One region of the Streptomyces sp. NPDC088097 genome, then DNA from elsewhere that is predicted to be linked to it. Evidence: predicted binding sites of a transcription regulator. Region 1 holds the regulator's gene; the other holds the start of a gene.
The links. Region 1 encodes HspR, which represses chaperone genes until heat shock. Its sites were predicted from a motif close to TTGAGNNNNNNNNNCTCAA; they were not measured.

Region 1 (8,988 bases):
TCCCGGTCGGCGAGGTCCTTGCGGAGCTTGTCGAGGCGCTCGCGGGAGGCCGCGTCGGACTCGTTCTTCAGGGCCAGCTCCTCCATGCGCAGCCGGTCCACGGAACGCTGGAGCTCGTCGATCTCCACCGGGGAGGAGTCGATCTCCATGCGCAGCCGGGAGGCCGCCTCGTCGACGAGGTCGATGGCCTTGTCGGGGAGGAAGCGGGAGGTGATGTAGCGGTCGGAGAGGGTGGCGGCGGCGACGAGGGCGCTGTCGTTGATGACCACCTTGTGGTGGGCCTCGTAGCGGCCCTTGAGCCCGCGCAGGATCGCGATCGTGTCCTCGACGGACGGCTCGGCGACCAGCACCTGCTGGAAGCGGCGCTCCAGCGCCGGGTCCTTCTCGATGCGCTCGCGGTACTCGTCGAGGGTGGTGGCGCCGACCATGCGCAGTTCGCCGCGGGCCAGCATGGGCTTGAGCATGTTGCCCGCGTCCATGGCGGAGTCGCCTCCGGCGCCCGCGCCGACGACGGTGTGCAGCTCGTCGATGAAGGTGATGATCTGACCGTCGCTGGACTTGATCTCCGCGAGGACGGTCTTGAGGCGCTCCTCGAACTCGCCGCGGTACTTGGCGCCGGCCACCATCGCGCCGAGGTCCAGGGAGACGAGCCGCTTGTTCTTGAGGGACTCGGGGACGTCGCCCTTGACGATGCGCTGGGCCAGGCCCTCGACGACGGCGGTCTTGCCGACGCCGGGCTCGCCGATGAGCACCGGGTTGTTCTTCGTACGGCGCGACAGCACCTGGACGACGCGCCGGATCTCGTGGTCGCGGCCGATGACCGGGTCGAGCTTGCCCTCGCGGGCGGCCGCCGTGAAGTCGGTGCCGAACTTCTCCAGGGCCTTGTACTGGCCCTCGGGGTCGGGGGTGGTCACCCTCCGCCCTCCTCTTGCGTTCTCGAAGGCGGCCAGCAGCTTCTTCGCCGTCGCGCCCTGGGCGGAAAGGACCTCACCCGCGGCTCCGCCCTTGGCGGCGATCGCGATGAGGAGGTGTTCGGTGGAGAGGTAGTCGTCGCCGAGCCGGCCGGCCTCGGCGTCGGCCTCGGCCAGGACCGCGAGCAGCTCGCGGGTGGGCTGCGGGGGCGCGACCGTGGAGCCGGTGACGCTGGGCATCGCGGCGAGGAGCCGCTCCGCGCCCGTGCGGACGGCGACCTGGTCGGCTTCGGCGGCGGCCAGCAGGTCGGTGACGTTCTCGTTGTCCTCGCCGGCGAGCAGGGCCAGCAGCAGGTGGGCGGGGGCCAGGTCGGCGTGGCCGTCCTTGACGGCCCGGCCGGTGGCGGCGTTCAGGGCGTCGCGGCTCTTGTTGGTCAGCTCGGCGTCCACGTTCGGTGTCTCCTCTCCGGCGGGTTCCGGTTCCTGACAGGGTCAGCGTCCGTAAAGTTGAGTCTATTCCACTCAAGGACGAATCGGTGCGCCTTCGGCGGCTTACGCTTCGGCCCATGTCCCATGACGTACTCAACCCGACGCCCGAGTACCTCGCCTTCTGGCGGGAGCGGCACGTCTGCACCCTGACCACCCCCCGGCCCGACGGCAGCCCGCACGTGGTGCCCGTGGGAGTGACCTACGACCCCGACGCGGGGCTCGCCCGGGTGATCGCCAACCGGCACAGCAAGAAGGTGCGCAACGTCCTGGCGGCGGCCGAGGGGCCCGACGGCGCGGCGCGGGTCGCGGTGTGCCAGATGGAGGGCCGACGCTGGGCCACCCTGGAGGGGCGCGCGGTGGTCCGTACGGACGAGGCCTCGGTGGCCGAGGCGGTCGCGCGCTACGCGGAGCGGTACGGGCGGACCCCGTCGCCCAATCCGGACCGGGTGGTCGTGGAGATCACCCTGGACCGCGCGATGGGCCGGGGCTGACGCGAGGGGCCGTGCCGCCGCCGTGGGTCGCGCCGACGCGACGGGCCGGGGCCGGGCGGACCGGCGGGCCGCAGGTGTTCGCCCGGTTCAACCACCGGACGCGGACATCACAACGGCGCCATCGTGGTCAGGTCCACGATGGCGCCGTTGTGTGGGGGAAGCACCTGAGGCGATCTGCAACGACGGGGGAATCGCTTCAGGCACTGCGGGGGGTGGCGGCGGTGATGTCGGGTTCGAAGAGCTGGTGGTCGCGCTGATCGAGATTGACGAAGACCATCCCGTAGCGCACCTCGCAGCGGACGGGCTGCGGCGCACCCCGGGGACGGCGCAGGCAGCGGTAGGCGCGGACGTCCTCGTCCTCCTCACGCACGACGACGATCGGCTGGCCGAAGAGCGTGACCATCAACGAATCGCCGTTGTAGGGGATGGCGGTCGCGAGATCGATGAACTGCCAGCCGGATCGGTAGGCGGAGGCCATCTCGCGGCGGAAGTCGCGGTCGTCGGGGGTCACGCCGCACCCCCGGTCGGCTCGCTGTGCCAGCCGGTGTCAGCGGGCTCTGCATGCCAGCCGGTGTCCAGGTCCGCAGGCAACGAATGCCAGCCAGTGTCCGCAGCCGATACCGCCTCGGCGCTGCCGACACCCCCGGATCCAACTCCGCCCCCGAATGCCCCATAAGCTACAAGGGCGGAGAAAACAACGGCAAGCGCCGAGCGAAGCATTCTCTTGTACATGGTCGGCTTCGTCCTCACTTGATGGAATCCTCTCCCCCGCGTCTCAGACGATGGCTCATTTGGGCACGTCAATGCCACAGGGACGATGCATCATGTTCTTGCATGTTCAGGACCCTGGGGGGTGGAGATTTGCCGCATATCAGCACACAGCCGACACATCCCCACCTCGTCACCGAACTGTGTGACGAGGGAGCGCGACTTTACGCGACCGCGCTGAGCGCCGGGCGGGTGTCCCGGGCCGATGTCGGGAACGCGCCATGTCTGCTGGAATTCGCGTTGCTGCACCCCGACCCTGATGACGAACAGTCGTTGCGTCCGGTTCCCCCGTCGGTCGCACTCGCGCAACGTCTGCACCCCCTCGAACGGGAGATCCAGGACCGCCGGCAGTACTCGCTCGACCTCGCCGACACCTTCGAGCCGTTCCTCGCCATCAGCGCGCAGACGCCCGCCAGCACCCACGCGATCACCGTACTGGAGGGCCTCGACCGGATCAGCGCCGCGCTCGACCTGGCGTCCGCCGAGTGCCACACGGAGGTGCTGACCGTACAACCGGGCGGCGGCAGGCCCTCCATCTCCCTCACCCAGGCCTTGGAGCGCGACCAGCCGCTCGTCGACCGCGGGGTCAGCATCCGCACCCTGTACCAGCACACCGTGCGGCACAGCCAGGGCACGCTGGCCTACGTGGAACGGATCTCCCAGGGCAAGGTCGAGATCCGCACCCTGGAGGAGCTGATCGAGCGGCTCATCATCTTCGACCGCACGGTGGCCTTCATCCCGGCCCAGGACGACCGCCGGGTGGCCCTGGAACTGCGCCACCCCGGGCTCGTGGACTACCTCATCCGGGTCTTCGAACAGCTGTGGCGGCGCGCCGTGCCGCTGCGCGACGAGGTCACGTACACGCACAAGCCCGACGGGATCTCGGGCGTCCAGCGCTCGATCGCGCAGTTGCTGGTGGAAGGGCACGTGGACGAGGCCATCGCGCGCCGGTTGGGGATGAACGTACGGACCTGCCGCGCGCACATCGCGCGGCTCGCCACCGTCCTGGGCAGCGGCAGCAGGGCCCAGCTGGGCTTCCTGATCGCCCAGTCGGGCATCCTGCACGTCACCGGCCCCGGAGACCTCACGGAGCTGTGAGAGGGCCTCTGGGGCACGTACGAAGGCCCCGCCCGGGAGATCCGGGCGGGGCCTTCGCGCGTGGTCCGTCGGTCCGTCAGTCCATCGGGCGCTTGGGGCGCCAGACGACGAGGGCGTTGCCCGGCTGCGGGGGCTGGTACGGGACCAGGTCGCGCCGGTACGAGGCGTGCACCTGCGCCTCGCGGGCCTGGAGGGCGGCGGCCGCTCCGTCCACAGCTGTGGACAGCTCGGCGACGCGCTGCTGGAGCGCGGCCACCTGGTTCTCCAGTTCGATGATCCGCTTGATCCCGGCCAGATTGATGCCCTCGTCCTGGGACAGCGCCTGCACCGTGCGGAGCAGGTCGATGTCCCGGGCCGAGTAGCGCCGGCCGCGTCCGGCCGTGCGGTCCGGGGAGACCAGGCCGAGGCGGTCGTACTGGCGCAGGGTCTGTGGATGCAGACCGGAGAGCTGGGCGGCCACCGAGATCACGTAGACCGGGGTCTCGTCGGTGAGCTGGTACCCGTGACCCAGACGGGACGAGCGGCGGTGGCCGTCCATGTCATGCTCCCTTCGCGGACTCGAACAGGAGGGCGCGCGGATCCTCGGACTCGGACGCGTCCCGGTACATCTCCAGGGCCTCGCGGGCCTTGTCGGACAGCTCCGTCGGGACCGCCACCTCCACGGTGACGAGCAGGTCGCCGCGGGTGCCGTCCTTGCGGACCGCACCCTTGCCGCGGGCCCGCATCGTGCGACCGCCGGGGGTGCCCGGGGGGAGCTTGAGCGTGACGGAGGGACCGTTCAGCGTCGGGACCTTGATCTCGGCGCCCAGGGCGGCTTCCGCGAAGGTCACCGGGACGGTCACCGTCAGGTTGTCGTCCTTGCGCCCGAACACGGCATGGCTGCCGACGTGCACGACCACGTAGAGGTCGCCCGCCGGGCCGCCGCGCTCGCCCGGAGCGCCCTTGCCGCGCAGTCGGATCCGCTGCCCGTCGGAGACGCCCGCCGGGATGCGGACCTGCATGGTCCGCGAACTGCGGGCGCGCCCGCTGCCCTTGCAGACCTCGCAGGGGTTCTCCGCGATCAGACCGCGGCCCTTGCAGTCCGCGCAGGGGTCGGTCAGCGAGAAGCCGCCGCCGCTGCCGCGGGACACCTGGCCGGTGCCGACGCAGGTCGGGCACACCCTGGGGGTGCCGTTCTTGTCGCCGGTGCCCGCACAGGCCTTGCAGGGGGCCTGCGAGGACATGCGCAGCGGCACGGTCGCCCCGTCCACGGCCTCCGTGAAGGAGAGCGTGACCTCGGACTCGACGTCCTGGCCGCGGCGCGGCTGGGTCCGGGGGCCCGGACCCTGGCCGGCGCCGCGGTTGAACAGGCCGCCGAACACGTCACCGAGACCGCCGCCACCGCCGCCGAAGCCTCCCTGGCCGCCACCCTGCTGGGTGCCGCCGAAGAGGTCGCCGAGGTCGAAGTTGAACGAGCCGCCGCCGCCCCCGCCCGGACCGGGGCGGAAGCCCCCGTTGCCGAACAGGGCGCGGGCCTCGTCGTACTCCTTGCGCTTCTTGGCGTCCCCGAGGACGTCGTTCGCCTCGGAGATCTGCTTGAAGCGCTCCTCGGCCGAGGCGTCGCCCTTGTTGGCGTCCGGGTGGAACTCGCGGGCGAGCTTCCGGTACGCCTTCTTGATCTCGGCCTCGGTGGCGTCCTTCGGGACACCGAGGACCTTGTAGTAGTCCTTCTCGACGAAGTCCTTCGTGCTCATCCCCGGTGGCCCTCCTCTCGTTCTCCTACGTGTACCGCGTCAGTCGGTGCTTCAGCCCTTTTCGGGGGCATCCGTGTCCTTGTCGGACGGCGCGTCGCCGTCCGCGGACTCGGACTTGGCGGCGGGGGCCGCGCCCGGCTGGGGCTCGGCCACCGCGACCCGCGCGGGGCGGATCGTACGCTCGCCGATCCGGTAGCCCGGCTGCAGGATCGCCACGCAGGTCGTCTCGGTGACGTCCGGCGCGTACGAGTGCATCAGGGCCTCGTGGATCGTCGGGTCGAAGGGCTCGCCCTCCTTGCCGAACTGCTGCAGCCCCATCTTGGCGGCGGCGGTCTCCAGCGACTCGGCCACCGACTTGAAGCCGCCGACCAGTTCGCCATGTTCCCGCGCCCGGCCGATGTCGTCCAGGGTCGGGAGCAGCTCCGTCAGGAGGGACGCGACCGCGATCTCCTTGACGGCGATCCGGTCCCGCTCCACGCGACGGCGGTAGTTCTGGTACTCCGCCTGGAGCCGCTGGAGGTCCGCGGTGCGCTCGCCGAGCGCGGTGCGGGCCTGGTCCAGCTGCGCCAGGAGAGCGGTCTCCTGGCCGGCGTTCTGTGCTGCTGCGGAGTCCCCGGCCGGGGACGCGGCCTCCTCCTCGGAGGAGGCTGCGGCCTTCGGCTCGGCGGCATCGTCAGGCGTGCCGTCGGCGGGGACTTCGGGCTTCTCGTCGAAGCCCGGGGTCTCCTCCGACATCAGACAGCGCCACCCTTCGGCTTCTCGTCGTCGACGATCTCGGCGTCGACGACGTCGTCGGCGGCGTCCGCGGCCTGCTGGGCACCCTCGGCGCCGGCGGCACCCTGGGCGGACTGGGCGTCGGCGTAGATGGCCTGGCCCAGCTTCTGGCTGATCGCGCCGAGCTTCTCGGTCGCGGTGCGGATCTCGGCCGCGTCCTCACCCTTGAGCTTGTCCTTCAGCTCGGTGATCGCGGTCTCGACCTCGGTCTTGATCTCGCCCGGGACCTTGTCCGCGTTCTCCGAGAGGAACTTCTCCGTCTGGTAGACGAGCTGCTCACCCTGGTTGCGGGACTCGGCGGCCTCCTTGCGGCGCAGGTCCTCGTCCGCGTACTGCTCCGCCTCCTGGCGCATGCGGTCGACCTCGTCCTTGCCGAGCGAAGAGCCGCCGGTGACGGTCATCTTCTGCTCCTTGCCCGTGCCGAGGTCCTTGGCCGTGACGTGCATGATGCCGTTCGCGTCGATGTCGAAGGAGACCTCGATCTGCGGGATGCCACGGGGGGCCGGCGGCAGGCCGGTCAGCTCGAACATGCCGAGCTTCTTGTTGTACGCCGCGATCTCGCGCTCGCCCTGGTAGACCTGGATCTGCACGGACGGCTGGTTGTCCTCGGCCGTCGTGAAGATCTCCGACCGCTTGGTCGGGATGGTCGTGTTGCGCTCGATGAGCTTGGTCATGATGCCGCCCTTGGTTTCGATACCCAGGGACAGCGGGGTCACGTCGAGGAGCAGGACGTCCTTGACCTCACCCTTGAGCACACCGGCCTGGAGCGTCGCGCCGATGGCGACGACCTCGTCCGGGTTGACGCCCTTGTTGGCGTCCTGACCGCCGGTGAGCTCCTTGACGAGCTCGGCGACGGCCGGCATGCGGGTGGAGCCGCCGACGAGGACCACGTGGTCGATCTCGGACAGGTTGATGCCCGCGTCCTTGATCACGTTGTTGAACGGCGCCTTGCAGCGGTCGAGCAGGTCCGCGGTGAGCTGCTGGAACTGCGAGCGCGTGAGCTTCTCGTCCAGGTGCAGCGGGCCCTCGGCGGAAGCCGTGATGTAGGGCAGGTTGATCGAGGTCTCCGTGGAGGAGGACAGCTCGATCTTCGCCTTCTCGGCGGCCTCGCGCAGACGCTGGAGCGCCATCTTGTCCTTGGCCAGGTCGACGCCGTGACCGTTGGCGAACTGCTTCACCAGGTAGTCGACGACGCGCTGGTCCCAGTCGTCGCCACCGAGGTGGTTGTCACCGTTGGTGGCCTTGACCTCGACGACGCCGTCGCCGATCTCAAGGAGGGACACGTCGAAGGTGCCGCCACCGAGGTCGAAGACGAGGATGGTCTGGTCGTCCTTGTCGAGGCCGTAGGCCAGGGCGGCGGCCGTCGGCTCGTTGACGATGCGCAGGACGTTGAGGCCCGCGATCTCGCCGGCCTCCTTCGTCGCCTGGCGCTCGGAGTCGTTGAAGTAGGCCGGGACGGTGATGACCGCGTCCGTGACCTTCTCGCCCAGGTACGCCTCGGCGTCGCGCTTCAGCTTCTGCAGGATGAAGGCGCTCATCTGCTGCGGGTTGAAGTCCTTGCCATCCAGGTTGATCTTCCAGTCAGTGCCCATGTGGCGCTTGACGGAGCGGATGGTCCGGTCCACGTTCGTGACCGCCTGGCGCTTGGCCACCTCGCCGACGAGGACCTCGCCGTTCTTGGCGAAGGCGACGACGGACGGCGTGGTCCTGGCGCCCTCGGCGTTGGTGATGACGGTGGGCTCGCCGCCTTCCAGAACGCTGACGACGGAGTTAGTGGTGCCCAGGTCGATGCCGACCGCACGTGCCATTTTGATTCCTCCAGCTGACTTGAGTGGAACAGACTCAAGAATGCATGACGTCTGCACGTGCGTCAACAGAGGTGAGTCGAGGGGGCTCAACCTTTAGGCTGCCCTTACGCTCACTGACCGCCGGGCGGGGGACGCCCGCCGCGCGGCGCGCCGGGCCGGTGGCGGCCTTCCGGCACGGTGCTGGCATGCCTCTGACGCTCACCCTCCCCGCCGCCCTCCGGCCGGGGGCGCTCCCGGCCCCGCCGCCGGCCAAGCGGGTGTTCGACCTCGCGGGCGCCCTGGCCCTGCTGACCGTCACGGCCGTCCCGCTGCTGCTGGCCGCCGCCCTGCTGTACGCGACCCTGCGCGCGCGGGTCCTCGTACGGGCGCCGGCGGCGGGGCCGACCGGGGTCCCCTTCCACACCTGGCGGCTGCGCACGGAGGGGGCCGGGCGGGTCGGGGTGGCGGTGAAGCGGTGCGCGCTGGACGGGCTGCCACAACTGCTGAATGTGCTGCGCGGGGAGATGTCCCTGGTCGGGCCGCGTCCCGAAGCACGGACGGATCGACCCGAACGACTGCTCGTACGCCCCGGAATGACCGGATTGTGGCAGGTCAGCGCGCGGTCGGACCTCCCCTGGGAGGAGATGGCCCTCTTGGACCGGCACTATGTGGAGAGCCATTGGCTGGGGATGGATCTCGCGATCCTCGCTCAGACCCCTCGGGCGGCCTACCGACAGCGGTGCCGACCGAGGCATGCCTGAGCGACACAGATCACCGCTCGCCCACCTACATTGCGGCGCGGGAACTGGGTAACCTCAAGCCTTGACTCAATAAGTTACCGCTTAGTAAGTCCCGCCCGAGGAGCCCTCCCATGCAACTCGCCGCGATCATCGTGTCGCTGGTCCTGACCGTGGTCGGCGTCGCGCTGCTCGCCCGA
Region 2 (8,988 bases), on a different contig from region 1:
CGGGCCGTCGAGTCCGACCCGCTGCGTCCGTCGGCCCGGCACAAGCGGCACGACGACGCCTCGGCGGTGTACGCGGAGCTGTAGGGGCCCGGGCCGTCACCCCGTGAGGAGGCGCGGGCGTCACCCCGGAAGACGCGCGCGCCCCGCCGGAGGACGCACGGGCCGTCACCCCGGAAGACGCGCGCGCCCCCGGTGGGCCTACTCCTCGCCCGAGTTGAGCTGGCGCAGCAGTCGGGCCAGTTCGGCCACCTCGCCCCGGTCCCAGTCGGCCAGCTTGCGCATGTACTGCTCGCGCCGTGCCCCCCGTACGCGCAGGAAGCGGTCCCGGCCCTCTTCGGTGAGGCCGACGAGGAAGGCCCGGCCGTCGGCGGGGTCCGGCTCGCGGGCGACGAGCCCGAGCACCTCAAGGGCGCGCAGCTGGCGGCTCATGGTGGCCTTGCCGACGCCGAAGTAGCCGGCCAGCTCGGTGGCCCGCTGGCGGCCGGCGGCCTCCAGGCGGACGAGCAGCCCGTACGCGGCCGGTTCCAGCTCGGGGTGCAGGGCCCTGGCCATCTCCCCGGAGGAGGCGCGGGCCCGTCGGAGGAAGACGGACAGCTCCCGCTCCAACGCAAGGAACTCCTGGTCTTCGCTCCCGTACACGTACCACTCCTGTCGACGCGTGGGGCACCCGTACGGGCCCCGGACGCGCCCAGTATTTCGCAGGGCGCGCGCCGACGGCCCGGGGCCCCGCCGAAGCGGGTCCCGGACCGTGGGCCGGACGGGCGGTCGGACGGGTGGGCGGGTGGGCGGGTGGACGGCCCGGCAGGTGGCCGGCCCCGTCAGGCGGCCTTGGTGAAGGAGACCACCGCGGGCGCGAGGGCCAGCTCCAGCACCTGCCGGACGTCCGTCACGGGGTGCACCTCCAGCCCCTCCAGGACCTCGGCGGGGACGTCGTCGAGGTCGGCCTCGTTCCGCTTGGGGATGATCACGGTGGTCAGTCCGGCCCGGTGCGCGGCGAGCAGCTTCTGCTTGACGCCGCCGATCGGGAGGACCCGCCCGGTCAGCGAGACCTCGCCGGTCATGGCCACGTCGGTGCGGACCTGGCGCCCCGACAGCAGGGAGGCCAGCGCGGTGGTCATCGTGATGCCCGCGCTCGGTCCGTCCTTGGGGACCGCGCCCGCCGGGAAGTGGATGTGGACGCCCCGGTCCTTGAGCCCGGTGACGGGGAGTTCGAGTTCGGCCCCGTGGGAGCGCAGGAAGCTCAGCGCGATCTGCGCCGACTCCTTCATGACGTCGCCTAGCTGGCCGGTGAGGGTGAGCCCGGCCGCGCCCGTCTCCGGGTCGGCGAGGGAGGCCTCGACGAACAGCACGTCGCCGCCGGCGCCGGTCACGGCGAGGCCGGTGGCCACGCCGGGCACGGCCGTGCGCCGCTGCGCCGGGTCCTGCGCGGACTCCGGGACGTGGTGCGGGCGCCCGATCAGGCCGCGCAGCTCGCCGGCCCCGATGGTGAAGGGCAGCTCGCGCTCGCCCAGCTCGTGCTGGGAGGTCACCTTGCGCAGCAGCCGCGCGATGGACCGCTCCAGGGTGCGCACGCCCGCCTCGCGGGTGTACTCGCCGGCCAGCCTCCGCAGGGCCTCGTCCTCCAGGACCACCTCGTCGGCGCCGAGTCCGGCGCGCTCCAGTTGGCGGGGCAGCAGGTGGTCGCGGGCGATGACGACCTTCTCGTCCTCGGTGTAGCCGTCGAGCCGGACCAGCTCCATGCGGTCGGCGAGGGCTTCGGGGATGGCCTCCAGGACGTTGGCGGTGGCGAGGAAGACCACGTCGCTGAGGTCGAGTTCCACCTCCAGATAGTGGTCGCGGAAGGTGTGGTTCTGGGCGGGGTCGAGGACTTCGAGCAGGGCCGCGGCCGGGTCGCCGCGGAAGTCGGAGCCGACCTTGTCGATCTCGTCGAGCAGGACCACCGGGTTCATGGACCCGGCCTCCTTGATGGCGCGGACGATGCGTCCGGGCAGCGCGCCGACGTACGTGCGCCGGTGGCCGCGGATCTCGGCCTCGTCGCGGACTCCGCCGAGGGCGACGCGGACGAACTTGCGGCCCATGGCGTGCGCGACGGACTCCCCGAGGGAGGTCTTGCCGACACCGGGCGGGCCGACGAGGGCGAGCACGGCGCCACCCCGGCGGCCTCCGATGACGCCCATGCCGCGTTCGCCGCGGCGCTTGCGGACGGCCAGGTACTCGGTGATGCGGTCCTTCACGTCGCCGAGCCCCGCGTGCTCGGCGTCGAGGACGGCCCGGGCGCCCTGGATGTCGTACCGGTCCTCGGTGCGCTCGTTCCAGGGCAGTTCGAGGACGGTGTCGAGCCAGGTGCGGATCCAGGAGCCCTCGGGGCTCTGGTCGCTGGAGCGCTCCAGCTTCTCGACCTCCTTGAGGGCGGCCTCGCGCACCTTCTCGGGCAGGTCGGCGGCCTCCACGCGGGCGCGGTAATCGTCGGACTCCTCGCCGTCCGCGCCGGCCTTGTCGCCGTTCAGCTCGCGCAGTTCCTTGCGGACCGCTTCGAGCTGGCGGCGGAGCAGGAACTCGCGCTGCTGCTTGTCGACGCCGTCCTGGACGTCCTTGGCGATGGACTCGGCGACGTCCTGTTCGGCGAGGTGGTCGCCGAGCGCCTTGATCGCGAGCCTGAGGCGGGCGACGGGGTCGGCGGTCTCCAGGAGTTCCACCTTCTGGGCCACCGTCAGGAAGGGCGAGTAGCCGGAGTTGTCGGCGAGGGCGGAGACCCCGTCGATCTGCTGGACGCGGTCCACGACCTGCCAGGCCCCGCGCTTCCTGAGCCAGCTGGTGGCGAGCGCCTTGTACTCCTTGACCAGCTCGGCGACGGCCCCCGGCAGCGGGTCGGGCACGTGCTCGTCGACGGTCTGCCCCTCGACCCAGAGCGCCGCCCCGGGTCCGGTGGTCCCGGCGCCGATGCGGACCCGGCCGCGGCCGCGGATGAGCGCCCCGGGGTCCCCGTCGGAGAGCCGTCCCACCTGCTCGACGGTCCCCAGCACCCCGGTCCCGGTGTACGTACCGTCGACCCGCGGTACGAGCAGCACCCGGGGCTTCCCGCTCCCAGCCGCCGCCTGCGCGGCCTCGACGGCCCCGCGCACCTCGGCGTCGGACAGGTCGAGCGGGACGACCATCCCGGGCAGGACGACCTCGTCGTCGAGCGGCAGTACGGGCAGAGTGAGCGATACGGACGTCGAAGCCATGATCTTCCCTCCGGCAGTGAAGTTGAGCTATGCCGACTCAATGCACCTGAGCCCGAAGATGTTCCCCAACCCCCGTTCGCCGGGGGCGAACAGCTCTCGGGGCGTCGGCGGCGGCCCCCGCACGGGTGGCTTCGTCTCGTGCCGGGGTGGGCTCAGGCCATCGACCAGGGGGCTCAGGTCGTCGCGACGTGGACGTCGCCCGAGGTGGTTTTGAGGGCGAGGCGGGAGGGTGCCGCGGGGGTCGTGGGGACGGCGATCCGGCGGGTGCCCGAGGTGGTGGAGGCCGTCACCTCGTACGGCGCCCGCGGGACCGTGACGTCGACGTCGCCGGCGGTGCTGATGACGGAGACCGAGCGCGGGACCTGCGCGAAGTCCAGGGTGGTGTCGCCCGAGTCCGTACGGATGTCCGCGCCCGCGTCGCTCAGGGCGCCGGCCCGGATCTCCCCCGAGGAGGTGCGGACCTTCAGCGGGCCCGCGATGCGCTCGACGCGGACGTCGCCGGAGTCGGTGTCCACCTCGGCCCGGGCCACGCCCGTCACCGAGACGTCCCCACTGCTCCCGTCGATCTTGACCTTGACCGTGGCGGGAACCACCAGCCGGTAGTCGACCCAGCAGTCGTTCCCGCAGCCGTTCGTGAAGCTCAGCGTGCCGTCCGACACCCGCCGGCCGGGCTCGGGCGTCGTGTTGCCCTGGTAGTGGACGGTGCGGTGCACGCTCACCCCGGCGCCGCTGCCCGGGGTCACCTCGACGGAGCCCCGGCGGGCGTCCGTGATCTCCACCGCCGTCACCGCCTCGGTGACCGTGGCCTCGGAGGTGGAGGTCTTCATGGCCCGGCCCGGCAGCGCTCCGCAGCCGGCCAGGAGCAGGAGGGTCACGGCGGCGGTGGTGCCGACGACCGTACGGGTGAGGCGGGCTGAGGGGGCGTGAGGTGACATGCCCCCAGTCTGTGGCGGGCCCGCGCCCCGCGCCCTGGGGTGCGTACCCGGACCCGGGGTGGGGCTATCCCCCGCCCGTGGCGACCGGGCGCGAGGCCGAGGGCAGGCCCCATTCGCTCCAGGAGCCGTCGTACACCGCCAGGGCCTCCTCCCCGTAGCCGGCCACGGCGGCGCCGAGCGCGAGGACGCAGGCCGTGACGCCGGAGCCGCAGCTGAAGTAGAGGCGCTCCCGGTCGCCGGCCGCGTCGGCGAGGGCGGTACGAAGCTCCGCGCGCGGGCGCATCAGGCCGTCGGGCCGCAATAGTTCGGCGAAGGGGAGGTTCACCGCGCCCGGCATGTGCCCACCGCGCAGGCCCGGTCGGGGCTCGGGGGCGGCGCCGGCGAAGCGCTCCCGGGTCCGGGCGTCGAGGACGGCGGCGTCCGGGTCGGCCAGGGCGGCGGAGACCTCGGCGGAGCCCACCAGGCGCCCCGGGCGCGGCCGGGCGGTGAAGGAGCCGTGCGGGCCTCCGTACGCCGCCGGGAGGGTCTCTACGGGCAGTCCGGCCTCGGTCCAGGCGGGCAGGCCCCCGTCGAGGACGGCCACGCGGTCGAAGCCCATCGCGCGGAGCATCCACCAGGCTCGGGCGCCGGAGTAGATCCCGGCGGCGTCGTACACGACCGCCGTGTCGGTGTCGTGGAGCCCGAGGGCGCGCAGCTCGGCCGTGAACTCCCCCGGCCCGGGCACGGTGTGCGGGGCGGCGGCGTCGTGGTCGCTGAGGGCGCCGTCGAGGTCGAAGGGGCGGGCGCCGGGGATGCGGGCGGGGGCGCCCCGGTGGGCTCCGACGGAGGCGTCGAAGAGGACCAGCCCGGGGGCTCCGAGTCGGGCGGCCGTCCAGTCGACCCCGACGAGCGGGCCGGGCGGCTCCAGGGGCGGGATCTCCTGCGGGTTCATGCGCGGCACCTCCGGGTCACGGTGGGGCGGCGCCCGCCCCGCCCCCATCCTCACCCACCCCCGGTCCCCGCAACTCCCGCCCCGTCGAGCGGGGTTCGGGCGGGCGCGGGGACCTCCGTCACGGACGGGCGCCCCGGGGGTCTCGGGCGCAGGCGCCCGGATGGGCGTAGAGGGCGATGCGGGCGCCCCGGACCTCGGTCACGGAGCAGCGTTCGAAGGAGGCGGCCAGGGTGTCCCGCTTGGCGGCCTCCGCCGGGAAGGGGTCCAGCGGCTGCCCGGCGGGGTCCAGCAGGGCCAGGACCCGGGGGGACGCGCGCAGGGCCTCCCGGATCCGCTCGGGCGGGAGTTCGGTGCCCTGGAGGCTGCGCGAGGCGGCCGGGGTGCGGTCCAGGGCCACGTCGCGCAGGGTCCCGTACAGCTCGGGGGAGGACAGCAGCCACTCGCGCCGCCGGGACGGCATGAAGAGCACCGCGTCCCCGGGCCGGGCCCGTTCCCGGACGGCGGCGGTCACGGCGAGGACGTCGTCCTTGCGGCTGTCCGGGGTCCGCAGCCAGGCCGACCACCAGGCCAACGGAGCCAGCAGGGCCGCCGCCAGCAGCCAGGGCCACCAGGCGCGCACCTCCGCGAGCCGGGCCCCGACGAGCATGGCGAGCCCGGCCAGGGAGTAGAGGACGTACCGGTCCACGTACCAGGGGTGGACCAGGGAGACGGCGAGCAGCAGCCCGGGCGGCAGCAGCGCGAGCGGTACGGCGACCCGCGCGAGCCGCCGGTCGGCGCCCCGCGCGAGCAGGGCCACGGCGCCCGCGAGGACCCCGTACGCCACCCAGTCCTGCCAGCTCGGCCGGCCGAGCCAGCCCAGCTGGGCCTGTGCCTGGCGGGCGCTGATCAGGGCCAGCGGCGCCAGCCCGACCACGACGGCCCCGGCGCTCCACCGCCAACCGCGCGCGCGGCCGGCGGTGGGGGCGTGCGCGAGCAGCGCCAAGGCGGCGAACTCGTGCAGCCAGCAGCCGAGCAGCAGGACGACGGCGTAGGCGGTCCAGCGTGCGCACAGCATCAGGTACGTGGCCCAGACGACGGCGGCGGCGACGAACGCGTACGAACGGCCCTCCTGCGCGTACATCTGCACGGGCGGCAACAGGGCGTAGGCGCAGCCGGCGATGAGGGCGGCCCGCGCCCCGATGAGGCGGTGCGCGACGGCGGCGACCCCGGCGGCGGCGAGCGCGGTCGCGGCGACGGACGGCATCCGCAGCGCCCACAGCCCTCCGCCGGCGGGGTCGTCGCCGTCCCCCACCAGGGCGAAGACCCCGTGCATCAGCAGGTAGTACAGGCCGTGGACGGCGTCGACCCGCCCGAGGAGTTCGCCCAGGTCGGGGAGGGGGCGGTGGGCGACCTGCCAGGTGGTGGACTCGTCGCGCCACATGCTGCCGCCGCCGGGGCCGCGCTCCGTACCCAGCAGGCCGAGGAGGAGGGCGAGCAGCGGGGGCAGCCCGCGCCAAGGGGCTGCGATGCGGCGGATGACGGCCTCCGGGGTGCTTTCCGTGGCGGGACGGGGACTCCATACTCGGGGTTCGGTACGGGGACTCGGGAGGCGGGTGTGCGCGAGGTGTCGGGAGAACGGGAACGGGCGGGCTCACGAGGTACGCCGGAGCCCTCGGGCCCGTGCGCGGGACCGACGGTGTTCGACGCCCTACGGGAGCCGGGGCTCGGCGCCCCGGAAGGCCCGCGCGGGGCTGCGGAACCGCGCGGGACGCGCGGGGTCCGCGTGCGGCGGCGGGCACCCCGGGTGGCCGGGGTCGTGGCGGCGGCGCTGCTGGGCGGCGCGGTACTGGCCGGGTGCGGCCCGGGCGGCGCCCCGGCGCGGACGGCCGCGCCCTCGTCCCCCGGGTCCACCGCGACTCCCTCGACGGGAACCGGAACGGCGCCGACGCCCGGGGTCTCGTCAGCGCGTCCCACCGGCCCCACGGACGGCCCCACGGACGGGGCCACGGCGTCGCCGCCCCCGGACTCCTCCGCGACCCTGATCCGGGTCTCCCGCAGCGGCGGTTACGCCGGCGCGACCCACACGCTCGTGGTCCGGGGCGACGGCTCGTGGACCCGGCTCGACCGCGAGGCCCGCCCGGAGGGCACGGGACGGCTGGACGCCGCCTCCCTGGAGTCGCTGCGCGGGGCGCTGCGCGGGGCGGACCTCGCCCACCTGCCCCGGGTCGCGACGGGTGACCCGAAGGTCTTCGACGCCTTCGGCTACGTCTTCGCCCAGGACGGCGTCGAGGTAACCCGCGACGAGCCGGCACTGACCCCGGGTCTGCGGGCGGTCCTGGAATCCCTGCCGGCCTTCACCCCGGACCGCTGACGGCCCGGACCCCACCGGCCGCCCCACCGACCACAGCCACCGGCCACCGGCCACCGGCCACCGGCCACCGGCCACCCCCAACGACCACCGCACCACCCACCGCTCAGCCGGTGGCAGGGCCACCCGCGGAGATCTCGCGCAGTCTGCGGTCCAGGTACGTCCGCAGCCGCGCCGTCATGTCCACGGCCTCCGGCTCCAGGATCCATTGGATCTGGAGGCCGTCCATCACGGCGAGGAGTTCCCGACCGACGCCCTCGCAGTCGGTGTCCGGGCGGATTTCGCCTCCGGCGACACCCCGTTCCAGGATCTCCACGGTGTGTCCGAGGACCCGGGCGTAGCGGTCGCGGAAGTACGCGTGCGCGGGGTGGCCGGGGTTGCCGGACTCGCCGACGAGGGTGGTGAACATCCGGACGAGGCCGGGGCGGCGGACGTTGTCGGCGGCGAGGGCCACGACCGCGTCGAAGTGGTCGGCCGTCGTACCGTGCGGGCCCGCGAAGAGGCGGTCGACGTCGTGCTGTTCGCTCTGCGCGAGGACCGACAGCAGGAGGTCCTCCTTGCCCCGGAAGTGGTGGAGCAGACCGCCCTGGGTGATGCCGCAGTCGTGGGCGATCCGGGCGAGGGAGGAGGCGTGGAACCCCCAGCGTGCGAAGTGTTCGACGGCGGTGTCGAGGATCTTCTGCCGGCGGGCGTCGCCCACGGCGTAGCTGCCCCTGACCGTGGCCTTCGGGGTCGATCGGGGGGGCGTCCGGCCCGCGTCCTGTGCCATGCGGCCACCCTAAACGGTGAGCTTCGACCGCTTTTTTCCGGCCACGCACCCCAGTGACCCAGGTCACTTTCCGAAAACCTAGTGAGTGCATGGTTTTCGCGTCTACGTTGGGATCGCCAGGTCGACGACGCGTCCGGCCGCGCCGACGCTCCCGACTCGTGGGCGCGGGATGCCCGCCGCCGTCGGGCCGGCGGTCGTCGGCCCCGGGCAGAGCCCGCCTCCCGCGCGCCCCACCCACCCCAGGAGCCCCGACCGTGACCACCCCGCCCCGCACCCCCGCCTCCGCCCCCGCCCCCGCAGGCTCCCCCGCCTACAAGGACGCCTCGCTCCCGATCGAGCGGCGCGTGGAGGACCTGCTCTCCCGGATGACCCTGGAGGAGAAGGCCGGCCAGCTCTTCCACTCGATGCTGATGATGAATCCGGACGGCACCCCGGTCACCGAGACCGACGGCTCGATGCTCCCGCTGACGACCCCCGAGCTGATCGAAGGCCGCCTGCTGACCCACTTCAACCTCCTGGGCACCTACGGGGCCCGCGAGATGGCCCTGTGGCAGAACGCCGTCCAGGAGATGGCGGCGGCCACCCGCCTCGGGATACCCGTCACCCTCTCCACCGACCCCCGGCACGCCTTCACCGACAACGTCGGCGCCTCCTTCAACTCAGGCGCCTTCTCCGCCTGGCCCGAGGCCCTCGGCCTCGCCGCGATCGGGGACCCCGAGCTGGTGTTCTCCTTCGCCGACACGGTCCGGCGCGAGTACCTGGCCGTCGGCTTCCGCGTCGCC

Region 2: a site for HspR is predicted at 3,247-3,265, ahead of lon (endopeptidase La). Genes of this name have one in related genera too.

Annotation. Positions count from the first base shown of each region.
Region 1 is NZ_JBIUTJ010000005.1:57,923-66,910, forward strand. Features, by position in the region: gene clpB (ATP-dependent chaperone ClpB) at 1-1,361, opposite strand, end outside; gene ACIOD1_RS17660 (TIGR03618 family F420-dependent PPOX class oxidoreductase) at 1,478-1,891, shown strand; gene ACIOD1_RS17665 ((2Fe-2S)-binding protein) at 2,088-2,369, opposite strand; gene ACIOD1_RS17670 (helix-turn-helix transcriptional regulator) at 2,726-3,757, shown strand; gene ACIOD1_RS17675 (heat shock protein transcriptional repressor HspR) at 3,834-4,295, opposite strand; gene dnaJ (molecular chaperone DnaJ) at 4,297-5,490, opposite strand; gene grpE (nucleotide exchange factor GrpE) at 5,542-6,225, opposite strand; gene dnaK (molecular chaperone DnaK) at 6,225-8,072, opposite strand; gene ACIOD1_RS17695 (sugar transferase) at 8,258-8,812, shown strand; gene ACIOD1_RS17700 (heterodisulfide reductase-related iron-sulfur binding cluster) at 8,923-8,988, shown strand, end outside.
Region 2 is NZ_JBIUTJ010000001.1:246,492-255,479, forward strand. Features, by position in the region: gene ACIOD1_RS01080 (hypothetical protein) at 1-84, shown strand, start outside; gene ACIOD1_RS01085 (MarR family transcriptional regulator) at 199-639, opposite strand; gene lon (endopeptidase La) at 819-3,224, opposite strand; gene ACIOD1_RS01095 (DUF4097 family beta strand repeat-containing protein) at 3,398-4,159, opposite strand; gene ACIOD1_RS01100 (sulfurtransferase) at 4,224-5,090, opposite strand; gene ACIOD1_RS01105 (hypothetical protein) at 5,209-6,510, opposite strand; gene ACIOD1_RS01110 (hypothetical protein) at 6,766-7,440, shown strand; gene ACIOD1_RS01115 (TetR/AcrR family transcriptional regulator) at 7,544-8,206, opposite strand; gene ACIOD1_RS01120 (glycoside hydrolase family 3 protein) at 8,572-8,988, shown strand, end outside.